One region of the Peribacillus sp. GL_122 genome, then DNA from elsewhere that is predicted to be linked to it. Evidence: a T-box and tRNA genes for the amino acid it is inferred to sense, from the RefSeq annotation. Region 1 holds a T-box; the other regions hold tRNA genes.
What was found. A T-box is a leader RNA that pairs with one kind of tRNA and senses whether it is charged. The one in region 1 lies ahead of thrS (threonine--tRNA ligase), so its partner is inferred to be a tRNA-Thr.

Region 1 (6,498 bases):
GGTTGCACACTATCCAAATGAATACATCCTGCTCGACAACGTGTTCTCAACAGCCGAAATCATTGCCCTTACATTAATTCAATGGTGTGGAATGGAGCCTGAGCAAGATGGGGTCACCCAGGCCGGGAATAGGGAGACGATACCAGGCAATGGCAATTAAACTGGATAGTATCCCAGCAAGTGAAGCGAACTATTAAGACTTTCACAAAGCGGTTGTTAAAAACTCTTTTATTTCTTGAACTTTTAACTTTAAAAGAAAATGAGGTAGGAACCATATGGACATGAATCTCATTGATAATCAAGAACCGACAGTTAAAAGGAAACTGAAAGCAAGGCATATGACCATGATTGCCATTGGCGGTTCAATAGGAACCGGATTATTCCTGGCAAGCGGGGCAACCATCCAGAGCGCAGGGCCCGGCGGTGCCCTTGCTGCCTATGCCTGCATTGGAATCATGGTTTATTTCCTTATGACGAGCTTAGGGGAAATGGCGACATATATGCCTGTGTCGGGATCATTTTCCACCTACGCCACACGCTTTGTTGATCCCGCATTCGGCTTTGCACTTGGCTGGAATTATTGGTTTAACTGGGCAGTCACCCTTGCCGTGGAAATAGCTGCTGCAGCCATCATCATGAAATTCTGGCTCCCTGATGTACCCAGCCTTATATGGAGTGCATTATTTCTTGGAATCGTCTTCACCCTCAACGCCCTATCCATTAAAAGCTATGGTGAATCTGAATATTGGTTTGCCTTAATAAAAGTCATTGCCATCATTTGCTTCATCATTATTGGTTTATTGACCATATTTGGGGTTTTTGGCGGAAAGGTGATCGGATTTGAAAACTTCACCATGGACGAGGCACCATTCAAGGGAGGATTTTTATCGATCATCTCAATCTTTCTTATCGCGGGATTTTCTTTTCAAGGCACGGAACTGGTTGGTATTGCTGCCGGGGAAAGTGAGAATCCCGAAAAAAATGTTCCGAATGCGATCCGCCAAGTATTTTGGCGCATCCTATTGTTTTACATCGGAGCCATCCTGATACTCGGCCTCTTGATTCCATATACAAGTCCAAGTTTGCTGAACGGGGATGTCAAAAACATTTCTGTAAGCCCTTTCACACTTGTCTTTGAACGGGCAGGACTGGCATTCGCGGCATCCGTCATGAATGCGGTCGTATTGACTTCCTTACTATCCGCAGGGAACTCGGGACTATATGCATCAACGCGGATGTTATGGTCGATGGCGAAAGATAAACAAGCTCCCCAATTCCTCGCCAAAGTCAATCGCAGGGGAATCCCGATGAATGCTTTGATTCTAACGGCATTAATTGGCGGGCTCGCCTTCTTGACATCCATTTTTGGGGACCATGTATTTACATGGCTATTGAATGCATCCGGGCTAACCGGCTTCATCGCCTGGATTGGTATTGCAATTAGCCATTATCGCTTTAGACGTGCATATGTTGCACAGGGCGGTGATCTGAACGAATTGAAATATAAAGCAAAATGGTTTCCGCTCGGTCCGATCCTATCATTCGTCCTTTGCATGGGTGTCATTGCAGGGCAGAACTATCAAGCATTCCTAAGCGGCAGCATCGACTGGTATGGCGTCGCCGTCTCCTATATCGGATTACCGATATTTCTGGCGATCTGGTTAGGATACAAGATTTATCACAAGACCAAATTAATATCATTAAAAGATTGTCAATTTGATAAATCAGATGTGGCTTGATATGAATAGATAAAATCCTGAGATCCCTTTGGGGACTCAGGTTTTTTTTATGGACTTTAATTAGACGATATCGGACGAAAATCCAGTTATATCTCCGAAAATAGGATTATATCGACGAAAACGGCAATTATATCGTCGAAAGTAGAAATATATCGACGAAATTCCAGTTATATCTCCGAAAATAGAGATATATCGACGAAAATCCAGTTATATCGACTAAAGCGGCAATTTTCTATTAAAATTCGCATCATGGTAATTTTTTCAATAAACCATTTTTTATAACTGAATAATTGGGGAAGGTGTGCAATACTATTAATCTATGTACTTTTATTACTGTGGATGAAAGGAAAATGAGGATGAAAGAGGCTTATCGCGGTTCTGGAATTGGAGTCATTTTCATGGCGGTCTTCGGTACACTGTGGGCAGGTACTGGTATAATGGGATTGCAGGGGTGGGGGGTTCCCTACGTGGAACTCGCAGCCATAATCGTAGGAATCATAATGGTTATCGAAGGCATTTCATTAATTCATGCATCACAAAAAATGTCCAATCAAGTTTCAGAAAATGGGGCTAGGCGTCTGAAGCGTATCGGATTTTTGTTTAATATGGTCTTCATTGCCGAAGCGGTGCTGATTGGGATTGCCATTGCCGTCTGTAACTTGATCAATCAGACCGATCTTATACCGGGAGTCATCGCCATTATTGTAGGGATTCATTTTTTACCTTTGGCGTCACTTTTCCAAATCAAGGTTTACTATGCAACAGGAGTGCTTCTCTGTTTATTGGCGCTTATCACATTGCTTATTGTGCCAGATACTGTCATGTTTGGGGAGCATCAAATCCTTGCACCGTTATCATTGCTCGGCTTTGGATGCGCGCTAATTCTTTGGTCCACTGGACTTGCGCTATGGCTTAGATTAAAGAAATCAAATCGAACGATAGCCGATGAAGATTGAACCAATCAAAAAACCCGTCATGGCAAACGGGTTTTTCATTTTGATTAATTTTTCATCCAGGTCAAGAGCCTGACAATTTGAAATGGTTCATTCCAAACGAGAATGAAACTTAAAAGAAAGAATGCAGCCACAGCCAAAAATTTCGACTTTCCTTTTTCATTTTTATACATGGCCCCGAAACTGCATAACATACCAATAACTAACGCACCGAATCCCGAAATCATAAGCTGCTCGGAGGCTTTTGGTAAAGCAAGGGAACAGCAAAATGATAGTGTACCAATCACTGCAAATACGATAGACCAATTGCTTAAACGTTTCATAGAGACTCCTTTTTTACTAATTATACCAATTCGGTGTTTGCAATGAAATTAAAAAATTTGAGGTTGTCACTTATGGGAATATATTGTAATATATATAACAATATAAAAATCCATTTTCATTTTAGAAGCATTGATAAGGACATGAATCATTTTTACGGTCTTCAGAGAGGGAAGAGAAGCTGCGAACTTCCTGGCTTAGGAAAATGTTTTACCGCCTTTGAGCCATATCGGTGAACAAGAGTAACTGATATCGTCTAAGCTGCGTTACAAGCTCCAGAGCCATGAGTGTTTCTTGCTTATGGGAAATTGGGTGGAATCACGGGTATAAACGCACTCGTCCCTTACTTAGGGATGGGTGCGTTTTTTATTATTATAATTATTGCCATGATAAGGACATGAATCATTTTTACGGTCTTCAGAGAGGGAAGGGCAGCTGCGAACTTCCTGGCTTAGGGAACTGATTTACCGCCTTTGAGCTATATCGGTGAACAAGAGTAACTGATATCGTCTAAGCTGCGTTACAAGCTCCAGAGCCATGAGTGTTTCTTGCTTATGGGAAATTGGGTGGAATCACGGGTATAAACGCACTCGTCCCTTACTTAGGGATGGGTGCGTTTTTTTATATATAAAAATATTGCCATGATAAGGACATGAATCATTTTTACGGTCTTCAGAGAGGGAAGAGAAGCTGCGAACTTCCTGGCTTAGGAAAATGTTTTACCGCCTTTGAGCTATATCGGTGAACAAAAGTAACTGATATCGTCTAAGCTGCGTTACAAGCTCCAGAGCCATGAGTGTTTCTTGCTTATGGGAAATTGGGTGGAACCACGGGTAAACGCACTCGTCCCTTACTTAGGGATGGGTGCGTTTTTTATTACTTAAAAAGGGGTGTTTATGTGATGGGTGAAAAAATGATTAAAGTTCAATTCCCGGATGGGCAGCAAAAGGAATATCCGCAAGGGATGACAGTGGAAAGTGTGGCAGGGTCCATCAGTTCAAGTTTAAGGAAAAAGGCAGTAGCAGGAAAACTGGATAAGCAACTGGTTGATCTAAGTCACAAGCTGAATGATGATGCAGAACTATCGATTTTGACTCTGGATTCGGATGAAGGATTACAAGTATTACGACATACATCGGCGCATGTTTTGGCGCAGGCAGTGAAAAGATTGTACCAAAATGTGGAATTAGGAATGGGGCCAGTCGTGGAAGATGGTTTTTACTATGATTTTAAGTTAGACCATCCTTTGAGCCCAGAAGATCTACAAGCTATTGAAAAAGAGATGGAACATATCATAAGTGAAAATCTGGAAATCAAAAGGATCGAAGTGACTTATGAAGAAGCTGTGAAGTTATTCGAGGGCAGAGGGGAGTCATTCAAGTTGGATATAGCAAAGAACATCCCTAATGGTCAAAAATTAACGCTCTATCAACAGGGGGAATTCGTCGATCTTTGCAGAGGGCCGCACCTTCCATCCACATCATTTGTAAAATCGTTCAAATTGACTCGTGTATCTGGTGCCTATTGGCGGGGAGACAATCAAAATGAAGTTCTTCAAAGGGTGTATGGCGTGGCATTCCGAAAGAAAAAGGATCTACAGGAATACTTTGAATTCCTGGAAGAAGCAGCCAAACGTGATCACCGTAAATTAGGGAAGCAGTTGGAGTTATTCATGTTTTCGGAGGAAGCCCCTGGAATGCCGTTTTATTTACCGAAAGGGCAAATCGTTAGAAATGAATTGGAGAAATTCTCGCGGGAGCTTCAGACTGAAGCTGATTACGACGAAGTTCGGACTCCTTTCATGATGAACCAGCGGTTATGGGAACAATCGGGTCACTGGGATCATTACCATGAGAATATGTACTTCACTGAGGTGGATCAAACAAAATTCGCGATGAAGCCAATGAACTGTCCGGGTCATATGCTTATTTTCAAAAACAGTCTTTATTCTTACAGGGATTTGCCAATCCGGATGGCCGAATTCGGTCAAGTCCACCGTCATGAATATAGCGGTGCATTGAACGGGATGCTGCGGGTCCGTACATTTTGTCAGGATGATGCCCACATCTATGTTCGGCAGGATCAAATCGAAAGCGAAATTAAACAAGTGTTTCATCTGATTGATAAGGTGTATCGCACTTTTGGATTCGAGTATTCCGTGGAGCTCTCGACGCGTCCAGAGGATTCAATGGGCGATGATTCCCTTTGGGAAGCTTCTGAAACAGCCTTGAAAAATGTTCTGGAAAGCATCGGGATACATTATCAAGTAAATGAAGGGGACGGAGCATTTTATGGACCGAAAATTGATTTTCATATTAAAGATGCATTAAAACGAAGCCACCAATGTGCAACAATCCAGCTTGATTTTCAAATGCCCGACAAATTTGATCTGAATTACATCGATGAAAATAATGAAAAAGTTCGTCCGGTCGTCATTCATCGTGCCATTTTTGGATCGATCGATCGTTTTTTTGGAATTCTGATAGAACACTTTGCCGGTGCTTTTCCGGCATGGCTTGCCCCGGTGCAAGTACAGATCATCCCTGTCTCACAAGTTCATTTGAATTATTGTTTAAAGGTTCAAAAAGAACTGAAGAATCAAGGCATAAGAGTGAAAATTGATGATCGGAATGAAAAGCTGGGGTATAAAGTCAGGGAAGCACAGTTGGGAAAAATCCCATATATGCTGATTCTTGGAGATAAAGAAGAGAAAGAAAATGAAGTGAATGTCCGGAAATACGGGGAACAAGAAGTTGAAAATGTCGCAATAGAAACGTTCATCAAGAAAATGGCCCAGCAAATAAAAGAACGCAGCATCTAACAAGAACGCAGCCTAATCCGGAACTCACGAGTAAATGCACGAAACTCACGAGTAAATGCACGAAACTCACGAGTAAATGCACGAAACTCACGAGTAAATGCGCGAAACTCACGAGTAAATGCTCCTTAGATAATGTTTGGATAAAAAAAGACAGCCGAATAAATCCGGCTGTCTTTTTTCTATCTACAAATCCATACCCAGCCAACGCCCGGAATGAACTGCTGGAAACAGTTACGACCCGGGCTGCCGTGCCCGCCGCCAGGGCAGGTTAATCCTAGGTATTGTAATCCAACTATATCTGTATGATGAACTTCATTTGGAATGCCACCTTCAAGTATCTGTGCCATACCAGTAGCATTATTTCCCCATTAAAATAAAGGTGTGCAAGGTGTTACCCCAAAAAACCTCTGAAACAATGACCTTGTCGGCCTGCGTTTAAATGGCTCTGAATAGTGGTTACTGGAACCAGTGTTTGTACTGGCAGTCTGTCATCATAATAAGGCAAATTAGCATAAGAATTATCGTAATAATATGGAACAGTAAAGTATGGAACATTATAAAAGTAATAACCGTGATTATACTTTGTGTTTACCCTTTCAGGCTATGAACAATGGGGGATAAGTGTCCGGCATGGACAAAGAAGGATAATAAAATAGGCGGCCTG
Region 2 (6,498 bases), 620 kb from region 1:
CCATCGATCCGGCAAGACATGTTGAAAAAACTTCATTTCCCTGTTTCTTAATTAAACGTTCAGGGGTGGCACCTACAAAACAGTCACCGCCAGCCTCCAAACTGAAAATATAGCTTAATGGCTGCTCAGCAATCAATTGTTCAAGCACTTTCCCTGAATCGATGGAACGTTCAAAACCAAGTCTAAGCTCCCTTGCCAAAACGATCTTGTCGAGATCTGTCGTCTTGATTTCCTGAACAGCCTCTTCGACCGTCCGCTTCCATTTCTCAGGTTCGACTTCCCTCTGCATAACAAGGGAATTTGCACCCGATCCATTGCCATCCAAGCTTTCGAAAAGGAAAGCTTCCCGTTCATTTATCATATCTATGAAGAGTTTTTCTGAATCATCAGGCGAACAAAGTAAGTTTGTCGTTAAGTAAGCTTGATTCCCCACTATTGACAGCATGAAGGCAGGTATATAAAACAGGTTGTCCCCGAACTGATTCCACAGGAGTGTACTGTTAGTTTCATAATCAAAAGAAAAGCCCCCAAACAGTATAGGACCTGTCGCTTCTACATCGGTCACTCCTGTTTTGACAGCAGTATTCTGCAGTTTGATCCAGCTCTTTTCGACTTCTCTATAACGTTCGGCATTCGATGCCGCTTTGAGTTTCTTAACATTGCCTAAACCGGTGATGGTTATTTCCTTTGCAGGGTCCTCCCAGAAAAAGCGCTCACCCGCGTACCGTTCTCTTCCAGCTTGATAAAATGAAAGGGGGTTGTTGCAATTAACTTTCTTAATATGACTGAATAGAACTTGATCATTCAAGTCCTTCGCCTTTTGTATAGCTGAAGCCAGTCCCTGAAACTGTTCAGTTTCCTCTGAGATAGCCAAAAAAATCCCCCCAAATGTACATTTTAAAAGCTTTTTAACCTATTTAAAGATACACCTCCCTTGAACCTCATGTCAATAAAACGCCCCTTTACCAAACGATTCTTTCCTGCTTTTTTCCTTATTATATGAATCTTAGCGAATGTAGAGAAATATCCTTGATTCTGGAAATGCCCCATCCATGAATTCCAAATATCACCCTTGCCCACTTTTCCTGTATTTATTAGGATTACCTTTTGTGCAACATTTCAATATTTGTTATAATTTCGAGAGAACCAATAATGATTTTGAGGAGAGAAATAATGCAAACAGAATACGACGGACTTCCCCTTAAACGGACCTGGAAGATTTGGTGGGAGTTAATTCGTCCACATACACTAACCGCAGCTTTTGTCCCAGTCTTACTTGGAACTGTTATTGCACTTTTGGAAGATGGAGTGAATTGGTTATTATTCGCTGCCATGATGATTGCAAGTATCCTGATTCAAGCTGCAACCAATTTATTCAATGAATACTATGATTTCAAGAGAGGCTTGGATACGGAGGAATCCGTAGGCATTGGCGGCGGGATCGTCCGTCATGGGATGACCCCCAAACTAATCATGAACTTGGCCCTTGGCATGTATGCCATCGCCTTGATAGTTGGAATCTATATCTGTGCCGCATCATCTTGGTGGCTTGCTGCAGTAGGACTGGTTTGCATGCTTGTCGGCTATCTTTATACAGGCGGCCCCCTGCCCATTTCATATACACCATTCGGGGAACTTTTTTCTGGATTGTTCATGGGCTTTTTGATAATCCTGATCGCCTTTTTCATTCAAACCGGTGATGTTTCTTCAACAGCTATCTTAATTGCCATTCCAAGTGGAATATTGGTCGGATTGATCAACTTATCCAATAACCTACGTGACCATGACGGAGATAAGGCACATGGCCGCAAAACGATGCCGGTAGTCATGGGTCGGAAAAACGCCTTGACATTCATGGCAATCATGTTCGCCTTCTCTTATCTATGGCTAGTTGGGCTAGTCCTTACCGGAAGCGTAACGGCGTGGATCCTCCTTGCCTTCCTAAGCATCCCGAAAGCCCTGGCCGCAATCAAAGGCTTCGTAGGTAAAACGCAGCCGATCACGATGGTGCCAGCAATGAAAGCCACGGCACAAACGAACACCTTCTTTGGCTTACTCATGGCCATTGGATTATTCATCAGCTATCTTATATAATCTCCGAGGACTGAGCTCATCGCTCAGTCCTTTTTTTCTATCATCCGTTCCATATTGTTTTCCTATACCCCGATTCGGGTAATAGATAATACAACCATCCTACCATTATAAAATGAGATTTAGACTTTAGAAGGAGTGAATCCGATATGGCAACGAAACAACAAACGCAAAAATTTCAAAAAGAACTGCTTCAAGAAAAAAATGAGCTAAGTAATAGAATTCAAAATGATGAACAATCCGTTCTGGAGAAAAGCCAGACCGAATCCGTAGGGGAATTATCAGCCTATGATAATCATCCTGCTGACCTAGGAACCGAACTATTCGAGATGGAACGGAATCAAGCACTCGATGAGCATGCACAATCCGAAATGGAGAAAATCGATGAAGCTTTGAAAGCCATGGAGGAAGGTTCGTATGGCCATTGTAAAACCTGCAATAGGGAAATCCCCATCGAGAGGCTTGAAGCGATCCCAAGCACCCTCTACTGTGTCGAGCACGCCCCAGAACGGCCACTTTCACAAGACCGGCCTGTGGAAGAGGAAATACTGATTCCATCCAAGGGTGATCATTTTGAAAATCGTCATGGAATCAAAATGGTGGATAAAGAAGATAGCTTTGGTGAAGTTGCCAAATTCGGTACATCCGAAACACCATCCGATTACACAGGAGATCATGATAATTATAATGACCTTTATAAAACCGAGGATGAAACGAACGGGTTTCCTGAAGACTATGAAGGATTTGCCGCAAATAATATCGAAGGAAAAAATAGAGTGAATATAACGAACAAAAAGCAAAAGGAATATGAAGATACACTTGAAGAAGAAAATATAGAATCCAATCTTGGAGACATTCCCTATAAACAAAAAGATAGTTATATCAATGAAAAGAAATGAAAAAAAGAAGCATACATGAATGTATGCTTCCTTTTTTGTTATGACCCGTACGGGATTCGAACCCGTGTTACCGCCGTGAAAGGGCGGTGTCTTAACCGCTTGACCAACGGGCCAACTGGCGGAGAAGGAGGGATTTGAACCCTCGCGCCGCTCGCGCGACCTACACCCTTAGCAGGGGCGCCTCTTCAGCCTCTTGAGTACTTCCCCATGGCTCCGCAGGTAGGACTCGAACCTACGACCGTTCGGTTAACAGCCGAATGCTCTACCACTGAGCTACTGCGGAACAATGAATATGGTGGGCCTAAATGGACTCGAACCATCGACCTCACGCTTATCAGGCGTGCGCTCTAACCAGCTGAGCTATAGGCCCATATTTGGAGCGGGTGAAGGGAATCGAACCCTCATCATCAGCTTGGAAGGCTGAGGTTTTACCACTAAACTACACCCGCGAAATGGGGCGACTGATGGGAATCGAACCCACGAATGCCTGAACCACAATCAGGTGCGTTAACCACTTCGCCACAATCGCCGTAATTTTTTGAAATATGGTGGCTCAGGACGGAATCGAACCGCCGACACAAGGATTTTCAGTCCTTTGCTCTACCGACTGAGCTACTGAGCCACATATGTATCAAATTTAAAGAATGGCGGTCCCGACGGGAATCGAACCCGCGATCTCCTGCGTGACAGGCAGGCATGTTAACCGCTACACCACGGGACCTAATAATTGCGGGGACAGGATTTGAACCTGCGACCTTCGGGTTATGAGCCCGACGAGCTACCGGACTGCTCCACCCCGCGACGGTAATAATGAAACGATTTGCATCAAGTTTTCGTGTATATCGTTTTGTCCACATCCATTATGTAAGGGTGTTTCAAAACAACTTGTTGCTTTTTTGAAAAAATGGAGGAGGTAGAGGGATTCGAACCCCCGCGGGATTTGACTCCCCTGTCGGTTTTCAAGACCGATCCCTTCAGCCGAACTTGGGTATACCTCCATGGCTTTTGAAAAGTGAATATGGTGGACCTTGTAGGACTCGAACCTACGACCGGACGGTTATGAGCCGTCTGCTCTAACCAGCTGAGCTAAAGGTCCTTATATTTATTGGTAGCGGCGGAGGGGATCGAACCCCCGACCTCACGGGTATGAACCGTACGCTCTAGCCAGCTGAGCTACACCGCCAATATAATATAAGTATCTGATTGAAAAATGGTGGAGCCTAGCGGGATCGAACCGCTGACCTCCTGCGTGCAAGGCAGGCGCTCTCCCAGCTGAGCTAAGGCCCCATTCATTAAAAATCACGTGGTCGGGAAGACAGGATTCGAACCTGCGACCCCTTGGTCCCAAACCAAGTGCTCTACCAAGCTGAGCTACTTCCCGCAATAAAAACATGGTGCGCCCGGCGGGAGTCGAACCTACAACCTTCTGATTCGTAGTCAGATGCTCTATCCAATTGAGCTACGGGCGCATATTATGATGGTGCCGAGGACCGGAATCGAACCGGTACGGTAGTCACCTACCGCAGGATTTTAAGTCCTGTGCGTCTGCCAGTTCCGCCACCCCGGCACATACGAAAAGTGGAGCGGAAGACGGGATTCGAACCCGCGACCCCAACCTTGGCAAGGTTGTATTCTACCACTGAACTACTTCCGCATGAAAGATGCGGGTGAAGGGACTTGAACCCCCACGCCTTGCGGCGCCAGATCCTAAGTCTGGTGCGTCTGCCAATTCCGCCACACCCGCATATAAAATGGTGAGCCATGAAGGATTCGAACCTTCGACCCTCTGATTAAAAGTCAGATGCTCTACCAACTGAGCTAATGGCTCGTGCTTGTACTATCTTAAAATGGTGCCGGCAAGAGGACTTGAACCCCCAACCTACTGATTACAAGTCAGTTGCTCTACCAGTTGAGCTACACCGGCAGGTGTAAAATGGTGGAGGATGACGGGATCGAACCGCCGACCCTCTGCTTGTAAGGCAGATGCTCTCCCAGCTGAGCTAATCCTCCATATGAAACTGCTTGGCGACGTCCTACTCTCACAGGGGGAAACCCCCAACTACCATCGGCGCTGAAGAGCTTAACTGCCGTGTTCGGAATGGGAACGGGTGTGACCTCTTCGCTATCGTCACCAAACAATTTTAACATTTTTTCAAGACATATATTATTATAACGTCTTTTTGAGAAAATGCAAGAAGAAATTTTCATTCCTTCAAAACTAGATAATAAGAAGGTATTTCATTTTTTTAAAGCTTTGGTTAAGTCCTCGATCTATTAGTATCAGTCAGCTCCACATGTCGCCACGCTTCCACCTCTGACCTATCAACCTGATCATCTTTCAGGGATCTTACTAGCTTGCGCCATGGGAAATCTCATCTTGAGGGGGGCTTCATGCTTAGATGCTTTCAGCACTTATCCCGTCCGCACGTAGCTACCCAGCTATGCCTTTGGCAAGACAACTGGTACACCAGCGGTGCGTCCATCCCGGTCCTCTCGTACTAAGGACAGCTCCTCTCAAATTTCCTGCGCCCGCGACGGATAGGGACCGAACTGTCTCACGACGTTCTGAACCCAGCTCGCGTACCGCTTTAATGGGCGAACAGCCCAACCCTTGGGACCGACTACAGCCCCAGGATGCGATGAGCCGACATCGAGGTGCCAAACCTCCCCGTCGATGTGGACTCTTGGGGGAGATAAGCCTGTTATCCCCGGGGTAGCTTTTATCCGTTGAGCGATGGCCCTTCCATGCGGAACCACCGGATCACTAAGCCCGACTTTCGTCCCTGCTCGACTTGTAGGTCTCGCAGTCAAGCTCCCTTGTGCCTTTACACTCTACGAATGATTTCCAACCATTCTGAGGGAACCTTTGGGCGCCTCCGTTACTCTTTAGGAGGCGACCGCCCCAGTCAAACTGCCCACCTGACACTGTCTCCCACCCCGATAAGGGGCGCGGGTTAGAATTTCAATACAGCCAGGGTAGTATCCCACCAACGCCTCCACCGAAGCTAGCGCTCCGGCTTCTCAGGCTCCTACCTATCCTGTACAAGCTGTACCAAAATTCAATATCAGGCTGCAGTAAAGCTCCACGGGGTCTTTCCGTCCTGTCGCGGGTAACCTGCATCTTCACAGGTACTATAATTTCACCGAGTCTCTCGTTGAGACAGTGCCCAGATCGTTACACCTTTCGTGCGGGTCGGAACTTACCCGACAAGGAATTTCGCTACCTTAGGACCGTTATAGTTACGGCCGCCGTTTACTGGGGCTTCGGTTCAAAGCTTCGCTTGCGCTAACCTCTCCCCTTAACCTTCCAGCACCGGGCAGGTGTCAGCCCCTATACTTCGCCTTGCGGCTTCGCAGAGACCTGTGTTTTTGCTAAACAGTCGCCTGGGCCTATTCACTGCGGCTTTTCTGGGCTATTCACCCTAAAAAGCACCCCTTCTCCCGAAGTTACGGGGTCATTTTGCCGAGTTCCTTAACGAGAGTTCTCTCGCACACCTTAGGATTCTCT
Region 3 (6,498 bases), 2.0 Mb from region 1:
TGAAAATTTGATTCGCGGATTTATAATTCAGCAGATTCAGAGATATTCGCCCCCTGCCTTGGGGTAAATCGGTCATACCCCGGCTGCCACTCCCGATACACACGCATATGTCTTCGTTGGCACACGAATTGCTTTATTATTTTATTCATTTCGTTGTATGAAGCACGCAATTCTAGTTAACATAATAGACATTCGAGGCAGTCGATATGCAACACAAACCGCGTCATAACAACGTTTGTGCACAACGGATTATTATCGAATATACACTTATGTAAACATCGTTGATTTAACGCGATTTATACTACGCTAATAAGGGCGATGTACCCCGCTATACTGCATAATGCTGTCGGCCATTCCGTGTATAGGACACTGCATAAACGGTAAGCTGAGCCCCGGAGTTTCAGACGCCTATACCCACGAGGAGCACCGTGCAGGTGAAACGCCCCTCAGCCCTGGTATACGCCCTGTATTCGGAATACTTCGGAATGATCCCGTATCTTATCCTTTTAATACTCTCGGTAACAATTATTGACCGCCTTTGCTATGTCTAATTTAATCGTGTAATGCGTCGAAATGACGAAAGCTCATTCCGGTAGTATTTTATCGTATGTTCACGGATATTCCTTATTTCCCCATCCTTCAAAAACAACGCCAGTGCGTCGTCGAAGTCAAGGAAATCTGACCGCATGCTCCCACGCAGCTTCGAAATATCTTCCGTTGCTAAATCGTTATTACTCTTTTCCTTGCCAATTTTCGCCACTCCAGTACGGTTAATTACCCGATACAGCGCGTACGATTCGCCGCGTACGACTTTTACCTACAAAATCGTGCGCATACAACGAAAAAACGGCGACCTACCATTGCGGGTAGATTGCCGTCAAATCGACGTTTATATTAACGTATGTGATACCGGTGGCCGGGGTCGAACCGGCACTCCAGAGGAACACGATTTTGAGTCGTGCGCGTCTGCCAATTCCGCCACACCGGCATGTATGTTGGAGGCGGCAACCGGAATCGAACCGGTGGTAAAGGTTTTGCAGACCTCTGCCTTACCGCTTGGCTATGCCGCCAACGTTTTTGGAGCGAAAGACGGGATTCGAACCCGCGACCCCAACCTTGGCAAGGTTGTATTCTACCACTGAACTACTTTCGCATATGGCTGGGCTAGAAGGGATCGAACCTTCGCATGACGGAATCAAAATCCGTTGCCTTACCGCTTGGCTATAGCCCATTAACGTTGTATTCATTATATCACATTTATTGAAAAATGGGGCGACTGATGGGAATCGAACCCACGAATGCCTGAACCACAATCAGGTGCGTTAACCACTTCGCCACAACCGCCATTATAAGATTGAAATTGGCAGGGGTAGTAGGACTCGAACCCACACTGGAGGTTTTGGAGACCTCTGTTCTACCTTTAAACTATACCCCTATAAGATGGTGGAGGGGGGCAGATTCGAACTGCCGAACCCTAAGGAGCGGATTTACAGTCCGCCGCGTTTAGCCACTTCGCTACCCCTCCGCATATGGATGAAACATGGTGCCGGCAAGAGGACTTGAACCCCCAACCTACTGATTACAAGTCAGTTGCTCTACCAGTTGAGCTACACCGGCACTACAATGGTGGCTCAGGACGGAATCGAACCGCCGACACAAGGATTTTCAGTCCTTTGCTCTACCGACTGAGCTACTGAGCCAAACAATGAAAATGGCGGTCCCGACGGGAATCGAACCCGCGATCTCCTGCGTGACAGGCAGGCATGTTAACCGCTACACCACGGGACCATAGATTGCGGGGACAGGATTTGAACCTGCGACCTTCGGGTTATGAGCCCGACGAGCTACCGGACTGCTCCACCCCGCGACGTTAATAATGTTGCTATTAGGAATCAAGTTTTCGTGTTTAGCGTTTCAATAGGATGGATAATCAAACCCATTATGTAGAAACAACTTGTTCTTATTGAAAAATGGTGGAGGATGACGGGATCGAACCGCCGACCCTCTGCTTGTAAGGCAGATGCTCTCCCAGCTGAGCTAATCCTCCAATATGTTGTCTTAATGGTGACCCGTACGGGATTCGAACCCGTGTTACCGCCGTGAAAGGGCGGTGTCTTAACCGCTTGACCAACGGGCCAGGTATAAAATGGCGGAGAGCAAGGGATTTGAACCCTTGAGACAGGGTTACCCGTCTACACGATTTCCAATCGTGCTCCTTCGGCCACTCGGACAGCTCTCCAATAATGGCTCCGCAGGTAGGACTCGAACCTACGACCGTTCGGTTAACAGCCGAATGCTCTACCACTGAGCTACTGCGGAACAATATAAGCTTGGCGACGTCCTACTCTCACAGGGGGAAACCCCCAACTACCATCGGCGCTGAAGAGCTTAACTGCCGTGTTCGGAATGGGAACGGGTGTGACCTCTTCGCTATCGTCACCAAACATTGTTAGCATTTTCAAGACATATATTAGTATAACATCTTTTTGAGAAAATGCAAGAAGAAATTTTCATTCCTTCAAAACTAGATAATAAGAAGGTATTTCATTTTTTTAAAGCGTTGGTTAAGTCCTCGATCTATTAGTATCAGTCAGCTCCACATGTCGCCACGCTTCCACCTCTGACCTATCAACCTGATCATCTTTCAGGGATCTTACTAGCTTGCGCCATGGGAAATCTCATCTTGAGGGGGGCTTCATGCTTAGATGCTTTCAGCACTTATCCCGTCCGCACGTAGCTACCCAGCTATGCCTTTGGCAAGACAACTGGTACACCAGCGGTGCGTCCATCCCGGTCCTCTCGTACTAAGGACAGCTCCTCTCAAATTTCCTGCGCCCGCGACGGATAGGGACCGAACTGTCTCACGACGTTCTGAACCCAGCTCGCGTACCGCTTTAATGGGCGAACAGCCCAACCCTTGGGACCGACTACAGCCCCAGGATGCGATGAGCCGACATCGAGGTGCCAAACCTCCCCGTCGATGTGGACTCTTGGGGGAGATAAGCCTGTTATCCCCGGGGTAGCTTTTATCCGTTGAGCGATGGCCCTTCCATGCGGAACCACCGGATCACTAAGCCCGACTTTCGTCCCTGCTCGACTTGTAGGTCTCGCAGTCAAGCTCCCTTGTGCCTTTACACTCTACGAATGATTTCCAACCATTCTGAGGGAACCTTTGGGCGCCTCCGTTACTCTTTAGGAGGCGACCGCCCCAGTCAAACTGCCCACCTGACACTGTCTCCCACCCCGATAAGGGGCGCGGGTTAGAATTTCAATACAGCCAGGGTAGTATCCCACCAACGCCTCCACCGAAGCTAGCGCTCCGGCTTCTCAGGCTCCTACCTATCCTGTACAAGCTGTACCAAAATTCAATATCAGGCTGCAGTAAAGCTCCACGGGGTCTTTCCGTCCTGTCGCGGGTAACCTGCATCTTCACAGGTACTATAATTTCACCGAGTCTCTCGTTGAGACAGTGCCCAGATCGTTACACCTTTCGTGCGGGTCGGAACTTACCCGACAAGGAATTTCGCTACCTTAGGACCGTTATAGTTACGGCCGCCGTTTACTGGGGCTTCGGTTCAAAGCTTCGCTTGCGCTAACCTCTCCCCTTAACCTTCCAGCACCGGGCAGGTGTCAGCCCCTATACTTCGCCTTGCGGCTTCGCAGAGACCTGTGTTTTTGCTAAACAGTCGCCTGGGCCTATTCACTGCGGCTTTTCTGGGCTATTCACCCTAAAAAGCACCCCTTCTCCCGAAGTTACGGGGTCATTTTGCCGAGTTCCTTAACGAGAGTTCTCTCGCACACCTTAGGATTCTCTCCTCGCCTACCTGTGTCGGTTTGCGGTACGGGCACCTTACATCTCACTAGAGGCTTTTCTTGGCAGCGTGGAATCAGGAACTTCGGTACTATATTTCCCTCGCCATCACAGCTCCGCCTTAATGGAAACGGGATTTGCCTCGTTTCCGGCCTAACTGCTTGGACGCGCATATCCAACAGCGCGCTTACCCTATCCTTCTGCGTCCCCCCATCGTTCAAACGATGTATAGGTGGTACAGGAATATCAACCTGTTGTCCATCGCCTACGCCTTTCGGCCTCGGCTTAGGTCCCGACTAACCCTGAGCGGACGAGCCTTCCTCAGGAAACCTTAGGCATTCGGTGGAAGGGATTCTCACCCTTCTTTCGCTACTCATACCGGCATTCTCACTTCTAAGCGCTCCACCAGTCCTTCCGGTCTGACTTCAACGCCCTTAGAACGCTCTCCTACCATCGACACCTAATGGTGTCAATCCACAGCTTCGGTGATACGTTTAGCCCCGGTACATTTTCGGCGCGGAGTCACTCGACCAGTGAGCTATTACGCACTCTTTAAATGGTGGCTGCTTCTAAGCCAACATCCTGGTTGTCTAAGCAACTCCACATCCTTTTCCACTTAACGTATACTTTGGGACCTTAGCTGGTGGTCTGGGCTGTTTCCCTTTCGACTACGGATCTTATCACTCGCAGTCTGACTCCCAAGAATAAGTATTTGGCATTCGGAGTTTGACTGAATTCGGTAACCCGTTGGGGGCCCCTAGTCCAATCAGTGCTCTACCTCCAATACTCTCATCTTGAGGCTAGCCCTAAAGCTATTTCGGAGAGAACCAGCTATCTCCAGGTTCGATTGGAATTTCTCCGCTACCCACACCTCATCCCCGCACTTTTCAACGTGCGTGGGTTCGGGCCTCCATTCAGTGTTACCTGAACTTCACCCTGGACATGGGTAGATCACCTGGTTTCGGGTCTACGACCTCATACTCATTCGCCCTATTCAGACTCGCTTTCGCTGCGGCTCCGTCTCATCAACTTAACCTCGCATGAAATCGTAACTCGCCGGTTCATTCTACAAAAGGCACGCCATTACCCATTAACGGGCTTTGACTACTTGTAGGCACACGGTTTCAGGATCTATTTCACTCCCCTTCCGGGGTGCTTTTCACCTTTCCCTCACGGTACTGGTTCACTATCGGTCACTAGGGAGTATTTAGCCTTGGGAGATGGTCCTCCCTGCTTCCGACGGGATTTCTCGTGTCCCGCCGTACTCAGGATCCACTCAGGAGGGAACGAAGTTTCAACTACAGGGTTTTTACCTTCTTCGACGGACCTTTCCAGGTCGCTTCATTTACCCCGTTCCTTTGTAACTCCATGTTGAGTGTCCTACAACCCCAAGAGGCAAGCCTCTTGGTTTGGGCTAATTCCGTTTCGCTCGCCGCTACTCAGGAAATCGCGTTTGCTTTCTCTTCCTCCGGGTACTTAGATGTTTCAGTTCCCCGGGTCTGCCTTCAGTACCCTATGTATTCAGGTAAAGATACTGTTCCATTACGAACAGTGGGTTTCCCCATTCGGAAATCTCCGGATCAAAGCTTACTTACAGCTCCCCGAAGCATATCGGTGTTAGTCCCGTCCTTCATCGGCTCCTAGTGCCAAGGCATCCACCGTGCGCCCTTTCTAACTTAACCGTTAAAAAAGTCTTACAGATGCTTTGAAAAAAAATTAATTGCCTTCTATCTATTATCTAGTTTTCAAGGAACAAAGCAGAAAGAATGTCATCACATCGTGATGTTTGTCTTTCCTATTTGAATGAATTACTCATTCAAAACTGAACAAAACAAAAGCGCTCTCGTAATTATCCTTAGAAAGGAGGTGATCCAGCCGCACCTTCCGATACGGCTACCTTGTTACGACTTCACCCCAATCATCTGTCCCACCTTAGGCGGCTGGCTCCATGAAGGTTACCTCACCGACTTCGGGTGTTACAAACTCTCGTGGTGTGACGGGCGGTGTGTACAAGGCCCGGGAACGTATTCACCGCGGCATGCTGATCCGCGATTACTAGCGATTCCGGCTTCATGCAGGCGAGTTGCAGCCTGCAATCCGAACTGAGAATGGCTTTATGGGATTCGCTTACCTTCGCAGGTTTGCAGCCCTTTGTACCATCCATTGTAGCACGTGTGTAGCCCAGGTCATAAGGGGCATGATGATTTGACGTCATCCCCACCTTCCTCCGGTTTGTCACCGGCAGTCACCTTAGAGTGCCCAACTGAATGCTGGCAACTAAGATCAAGGGTTGCGCTCGTTGCGGGACTTAACCCAACATCTCACGACACGAGCTGACGACAACCATGCACCACCTGTCACTCTGTCCCCCGAAGGGGAAAGCCCTATCTCTAGGGTTGTCAGAGGATGTCAAGACCTGGTAAGGTTCTTCGCGTTGCTTCGAATTAAACCACATGCTCCACCGCTTGTGCGGGCCCCCGTCAATTCCTTTGAGTTTCAGCCTTGCGGCCGTACTCCCCAGGCGGAGTGCTTAATGCGTTAGCTGCAGCACTAAAGGGCGGAAACCCTCTAACACTTAGCACTCATCGTTTACGGCGTGGACTACCAGGGTATCTAATCCTGTTTGCTCCCCACGCTTTCGCGCCTCAGTGTCAGTTACAGACCAGAAAGTCGCCTTCGCCACTGGT

Region 2: it has a tRNA-Thr gene. The T-box ahead of thrS (threonine--tRNA ligase) is inferred to sense a tRNA for this amino acid. The anticodon was not compared.
Region 3: it has a tRNA-Thr gene. The T-box ahead of thrS (threonine--tRNA ligase) is inferred to sense a tRNA for this amino acid. The anticodon was not compared.

What each region holds. Positions count from the first base shown of each region.
Region 1 covers NZ_CM174415.1:4,532,479-4,538,976, reverse strand. The annotation lists gene AC3ISB_RS21965 (peptidase) at 1-160, shown strand, start outside; gene AC3ISB_RS21960 (amino acid permease) at 276-1,739, shown strand; gene AC3ISB_RS21955 (DUF7010 family protein) at 2,090-2,695, shown strand; gene AC3ISB_RS21950 (hypothetical protein) at 2,740-3,015, opposite strand; T-box leader at 3,137-3,360, shown strand; T-box leader at 3,391-3,614, shown strand; T-box leader at 3,646-3,867, shown strand; gene thrS (threonine--tRNA ligase) at 3,927-5,834, shown strand.
Region 2 covers NZ_CM174415.1:5,153,008-5,159,505, forward strand. The annotation lists gene AC3ISB_RS24975 (isochorismate synthase) at 1-874, opposite strand, end outside; gene AC3ISB_RS24980 (1,4-dihydroxy-2-naphthoate polyprenyltransferase) at 1,174-2,094, shown strand; gene AC3ISB_RS24985 (TraR/DksA C4-type zinc finger protein) at 2,241-2,990, shown strand; tRNA gene AC3ISB_RS24990 (tRNA-Glu) at 3,032-3,103, opposite strand; tRNA gene AC3ISB_RS24995 (tRNA-Ser) at 3,107-3,197, opposite strand; tRNA gene AC3ISB_RS25000 (tRNA-Asn) at 3,199-3,273, opposite strand; tRNA gene AC3ISB_RS25005 (tRNA-Ile) at 3,284-3,360, opposite strand; tRNA gene AC3ISB_RS25010 (tRNA-Gly) at 3,366-3,439, opposite strand; tRNA gene AC3ISB_RS25015 (tRNA-His) at 3,444-3,519, opposite strand; tRNA gene AC3ISB_RS25020 (tRNA-Phe) at 3,537-3,612, opposite strand; tRNA gene AC3ISB_RS25025 (tRNA-Asp) at 3,636-3,711, opposite strand; tRNA gene AC3ISB_RS25030 (tRNA-Met) at 3,718-3,791, opposite strand; tRNA gene AC3ISB_RS25035 (tRNA-Ser) at 3,896-3,988, opposite strand; tRNA gene AC3ISB_RS25040 (tRNA-Ile) at 4,010-4,086, opposite strand; tRNA gene AC3ISB_RS25045 (tRNA-Met) at 4,097-4,173, opposite strand; tRNA gene AC3ISB_RS25050 (tRNA-Ala) at 4,202-4,277, opposite strand; tRNA gene AC3ISB_RS25055 (tRNA-Pro) at 4,295-4,371, opposite strand; tRNA gene AC3ISB_RS25060 (tRNA-Arg) at 4,383-4,459, opposite strand; tRNA gene AC3ISB_RS25065 (tRNA-Leu) at 4,469-4,557, opposite strand; tRNA gene AC3ISB_RS25070 (tRNA-Gly) at 4,570-4,644, opposite strand; tRNA gene AC3ISB_RS25075 (tRNA-Leu) at 4,653-4,734, opposite strand; tRNA gene AC3ISB_RS25080 (tRNA-Lys) at 4,743-4,818, opposite strand; tRNA gene AC3ISB_RS25085 (tRNA-Thr) at 4,839-4,914, opposite strand; tRNA gene AC3ISB_RS25090 (tRNA-Val) at 4,925-5,000, opposite strand; rRNA gene rrf (5S ribosomal RNA) at 5,011-5,126, opposite strand; rRNA gene AC3ISB_RS25100 (23S ribosomal RNA) at 5,245-6,498, opposite strand, start outside.
Region 3 covers NZ_CM174415.1:783,393-789,890, reverse strand. The annotation lists tRNA gene AC3ISB_RS03815 (tRNA-Leu) at 908-988, opposite strand; tRNA gene AC3ISB_RS03810 (tRNA-Cys) at 997-1,070, opposite strand; tRNA gene AC3ISB_RS03805 (tRNA-Gly) at 1,079-1,153, opposite strand; tRNA gene AC3ISB_RS03800 (tRNA-Gln) at 1,157-1,231, opposite strand; tRNA gene AC3ISB_RS03795 (tRNA-His) at 1,269-1,344, opposite strand; tRNA gene AC3ISB_RS03790 (tRNA-Trp) at 1,362-1,435, opposite strand; tRNA gene AC3ISB_RS03785 (tRNA-Tyr) at 1,442-1,525, opposite strand; tRNA gene AC3ISB_RS03780 (tRNA-Thr) at 1,542-1,617, opposite strand; tRNA gene AC3ISB_RS03775 (tRNA-Phe) at 1,625-1,700, opposite strand; tRNA gene AC3ISB_RS03770 (tRNA-Asp) at 1,713-1,788, opposite strand; tRNA gene AC3ISB_RS03765 (tRNA-Met) at 1,794-1,867, opposite strand; tRNA gene AC3ISB_RS03760 (tRNA-Val) at 1,972-2,047, opposite strand; tRNA gene AC3ISB_RS03755 (tRNA-Glu) at 2,063-2,137, opposite strand; tRNA gene AC3ISB_RS03750 (tRNA-Ser) at 2,148-2,239, opposite strand; tRNA gene AC3ISB_RS03745 (tRNA-Asn) at 2,245-2,319, opposite strand; rRNA gene rrf (5S ribosomal RNA) at 2,329-2,444, opposite strand; rRNA gene AC3ISB_RS03735 (23S ribosomal RNA) at 2,561-5,493, opposite strand; rRNA gene AC3ISB_RS03730 (16S ribosomal RNA) at 5,671-6,498, opposite strand, start outside.